DNA from 2 places in the Streptomyces sp. SID5469 genome. Region 1 is predicted to be linked to the other one. Evidence: riboswitches for the same ligand, from Rfam matches in the RefSeq annotation. Region 1 holds a riboswitch; the other holds the start of a gene.
What was found. Region 1 has a riboswitch for cyclic di-AMP ahead of GTY58_RS18105 (C40 family peptidase). Riboswitches for the same ligand answer to the same signal wherever they lie in the genome.
Positions count from the first base shown of each region.

Region 2: it holds a riboswitch for cyclic di-AMP, as region 1 does, so the genes downstream of both, GTY58_RS08685 (LysM peptidoglycan-binding domain-containing M23 family metallopeptidase) here and GTY58_RS18105 (C40 family peptidase) in region 1, are expected to answer to the same signal.

Region 1 covers NZ_WWIN01000001.1:4,294,996-4,297,188, forward strand. Annotated here, with positions in the region: gene GTY58_RS18100 (ATP-dependent DNA helicase) at 1-647, opposite strand, end outside; cyclic di-AMP (ydaO/yuaA leader) riboswitch at 1,126-1,317, shown strand; gene GTY58_RS18105 (C40 family peptidase) at 1,325-2,193, shown strand, end outside.
Region 2 covers NZ_WWIN01000001.1:2,008,313-2,010,505, reverse strand. Annotated here, with positions in the region: gene GTY58_RS08690 (alpha-galactosidase) at 1-423, shown strand, start outside; cyclic di-AMP (ydaO/yuaA leader) riboswitch at 726-884, shown strand; gene GTY58_RS08685 (LysM peptidoglycan-binding domain-containing M23 family metallopeptidase) at 889-1,794, shown strand.

The sequences.
Region 1 (2,193 bases):
AGCTCGTTCTTCAGGTTCGAGATCTTGGCGCTGAAGGACTTCGGCGGGAAGCGCTTGGGGTCGAGGTCCAGGTCGCGGCAGACCAGGGCCATCAGACGCTTGCTGTCGGCGGCGTCGTAGATCGAGAAGGAGGAGGTGAACCCGAGCCTCTTCGATTCACGCCTCAGGATGCGCACGCACGCGCTGTGGAACGTCATCACCCACATCGCGTTGGCGCGCGGGCCGACCAGCTGCTCGACGCGCTCCTTCATCTCGCCCGCGGCCTTGTTGGTGAAGGTGATCGCGAGGATCTGGCCGGGGTGCACATGGCGCTCACCCAGCAGGTGCGCGATCCGGTGCGTGAGCACGCGCGTCTTGCCGGAGCCGGCACCGGCCACGATGAGCAGGGGGGAACCGGCGTGCACCACGGCCGCGCGCTGGTTCTCGTTCAGCCCGTGCAGGAGCGTGGCCGGGTCCACGGCGGGGCGGGGGGCTCCGTCGCGGTAGTACGTGTCCCGGTCCGGCGGCACGTCGAACTTCCCGCCGAACAGATCGTCCGGAACCGACTCCGGTACGTGATCGTCCTCGGGCGGCGGCGGGGGCTCCTCCTCGTGGGCCCGCGAGGGCTTGAGGTCCGCCAGGAAGCTGTCATCAAAGAGGCTGCTCATCGCTCTCCGAGTCTAGGCTGCCCCACCGACAACCGGTCGCCGCCCCAGAAACTCGGTGCCCCGATGGGCCGCAATTCGGTGCCTCGAGGGACCGCGGAGGGCCGCTGAAGTCGACGATCTTCCGATTGCGATCACCCAACACCCCACCACTGTCCGCATTTGCCGCGTTACGGCCGGCGACTGACCGGAAGAGATCGGCCGGGCGAGAAGCCACCCAGCGCACGCCCCAGCAGCGCCGCACTCCCCCAGGCCCCGCCCCGCTCCACCCCACTCCACCCCACTCCCGCCACCTACCACCACGACAACGTCCGGACAACTCACCCCAGACCCATCCCGATTGCCCGCGGGCAGCGACCCCCGTGGCTAAGGTCACGAAAATGTATCGGGCATATCGCGCATCAAACTTCACACAGGCCACACGAGTTGGCTACCGTGCCCGGCAGGCCGCACGACCCCCACCGGCGAACATCGCCGGGCCGCGCGGCCTCCGCCGAGTCCGGCGTGCCGCCCGTGGCAGCTGGAGCCGGGGACCCAACCGACCTCGGGGTGAATCGGCTCAGCCGCCTTGAAGGGCTTCAACCGCCTTGAAGGGCAACGACCGTAGGGCAAACCTTCCGAAGCACGCGCCCGAACCCGACAGCTAACTCGGTAGGCGGAACACGGAAGGAGACGCCTTCATGGCGCCGCACCGAAAGCCGCGTCCCGCCGGCACGCGCATGGCAGGCATACGGACCCCGGGCCTGGCGACGGCGGCTCTGACCTCCGTGGCCCTGCTCTCCCAGACGGCCAACGCCGCGCCCCCGGCCGACGACAAGCCGAGTCTCGAAGAAGTCGAGAAGAAGGTCGACGACCTCTACCGCCAGGCCGAGTCGGCCACGGAGAAGTACAACGCGGCCAAGGAGAAGACCACCAAGCAGCGCACGCGCGTCGGCACCCTCCTCGACGAGGTCGCGCAGCGCACCCAGAAGCTCAACGACGCGCGGGAGCGGCTCGGCTCGTTCGCGGCGGCGCAGTACCGGACCGGGGCCTCCGCACCCGACACCACGACCTTCCTGCTGGCCGACAGTCCTCAGGACTATTTCGACCAGACCCAGTTGATGAGTCGGCTGACCGACCACCAGAAGGACGCCGTCGACGCCTACGTCACCGAGCAGGCCGCGACGACGACGAAGCGACAGGAGGCGTCCCAGAGCCTGGAGACCCTCACCGAGTCGCAGAGTGCGCTCAAGACGGCCAAGGCGACCGTCCAGCACAAGCTCGCCACGGCGCGCGAGCTGCTGTCGAAGCTGACCGCCGAGGAGAAGGCGCGGCTCGCGGCGATCGAGAAGGAGAAGCGGGCCGCGGCCGACCGCAAGGCGGAGGAACTGGCGCGGCAGCAGGCCGCGGCCGCGCAACAGACCGCCCAGCAGGACCCGGCGTCCGGAACCGGCAGCACGTCCGGCGCCACCGGCGCCACGGGCTCCACGGGGTCCACGGGGTCCACGGGGTCCACGGGGTCTGCCGGATCGTCGTACTCGACCAAGGCTGGCAAGGCCCTCGCCTTCGC
Region 2 (2,193 bases), 2.3 Mb from region 1:
CGAGTCAGCACGCTGCGCCTCCGGTTCGTCAGCGCCATGGCGGGAGTGCTCGGGGTCGGCGGCGATCTGGCCGAGTGGAGCGAGCGGGAACTCGTCGAGGCACGGGACTGGGTGAGTCTCTACAAGGAGATCCGGCCCGTCGTGCAGCGCGGGGACCTCTACCGGCTGCGGCCCCCGACGGGCGGGCTGAGCGCCGTGCAGTACGTCCACGGCGACGAGGCCGTCGTCCTCGCCTGGCTCCAGGCCCAGCACTACGGCGAGCCGGTCGCCCCGCTCCGGCTGCGCGGCCTCGACCCGGCAGCCACCTATGAATGCCGTGAAACGGGCGAAGTGCACCGAGGTGCCGTACTGCTGCATCACGGGCTGCGGACGGGGTTGCACGGGGACCTCGATGCGACGGTTGTTCGGCTACGTCGCATTTGAGCGTTCTGTCCCAAATGTAGGCTTCATTCGAACTCGCTCTGAAATGGGGCCTGCTGGGCTGAAGATGCGTGAGCAGCGTCATATCCGTGACGGTGCGTTATCGTCATGTTCACGTAATTCTCCTTTGTTCCAGCCGGTTTGGGAAAGGGGAAGGCCGTGCGTCGACGCAGGGTGACGGGCATTTCGCCCATGGATCAAGAGATGGGGGCACTCGGGAAACCCAACGCTTGTCGCTCCGCGCGGACTTCGTCTACGTTCGCCACCAATCCGGACGGAACGCCGAATCCTGCCGCCGCCCGGAACCCGCACACTCACCCGTGCCCGGCAGGAGCGGGGGACCCACAGGCAACAACGCCTGTTCCGGTCTCCGGAACAGGCTAGGGGTCAAGTCGCGCGCAAGCGCGGCCGGGCATCTCCAGCTCGCACCCGACAGCTCACCTCGCAGGCATCGGAGAGGAATGCACCATGCCCGCGAAGGGTAAGCACCGCCGCCCCAGGTCCCCGCGTTTCACCCGCTCGATCGCCGTCGCCGGAACCGGTGGCGCCGCGCTCGCGCTGCCGCTGATGGGGGCGACCGGCGCCCACGCCGCCACCCCGACGGCGGCCGTCTCCGGAAAGGTCTCCGCAGCCCCCGTTGCCGCGAAGCAGGGGGCCGCCGAGAAGAGCGGCACGAAGACGTATGCGGTGCGGGCGGGTGACTCCCTCTCGAAGATCGCCGACGAGCAGAGCGTCACCGGCGGCTGGAAGAAGCTCTACTCGGACAACCGCTCCGCCATCGGCGGCGACCCGACGCTGATCCACCCCGGTCTGAAGCTGACGATCGGCGCCAAGTCCGCGTCGAGCGCCGCCACGCAGTCGTCCACGGCGACGAAGCCGGCCACGGGGGTGAAGTCCGCCACGGCGAAGACCCCCGCGTCGAAGACGACCACGGCCACCCGGGCCGCGGACACCACCACCGGCGCCGGCTACACCCTGCCGGTCGACGGCGCCACCATCGGTACCGCCTACAAGACCGCGGGCAGCATGTGGTCCAGCGGGTACCACACCGGCGTCGACTTCGTGGTCCCGACCGGCACCACCATCAAGGCCGTCGCCGCGGGCACCGTCGTCTCGGCCGGCTGGGGCGGCGCGTACGGCAACGAGGTCGTCGTCCGGCACGCCGATGGCCAGTACTCGCAGTACGCCCACATGTCCCAGCTCTCCGTCTCCACGGGGCAGAGCGTGGCCGAGGGCCGGCAGCTGGGCCTCTCTGGTGCGACCGGCAATGTCACGGGACCGCACCTGCACTTCGAGATCCGTACGACCCCCTCCTACGGCTCGGACGTGGACCCGGTCGCTTACCTGCGCGCGCACGGCGTCGTCGTCGGCTGACCCGGCTGACCCGGCTGCTTCGCTCCTGAGGCCGGACCCCATCCCGGGGTCCGGCCTTCGGTTTGTCCGGCCTTCGGTCTGTCCTTTCGGTGTCCGGGCCTTCGGTCTGTCCGGGCCCGCCGCGGATGCGTGACCGGCCCCATGGCCGTGGCGGGTTCATGATCGGCGCATTGCGGTCGTGTGGCACGCGCGGGCAAGGCATCGACAGGTGGGTGTCGGTGGCACCAGAGTGACCTGCGCAAGCGCTTTCTGCCGCTTACGGAGGTCCCCGTGCCCGCGTCGACCGACGCACCGTCATCAAGGGCGCCGCAGTCGCAGCCGCGGCCGCCACCGCCCAGTTCTCCTGGGCCCTCGCCGACACCACGTGGGATGTGCCGGCGGCGCCGAAGGCGGAGAAGT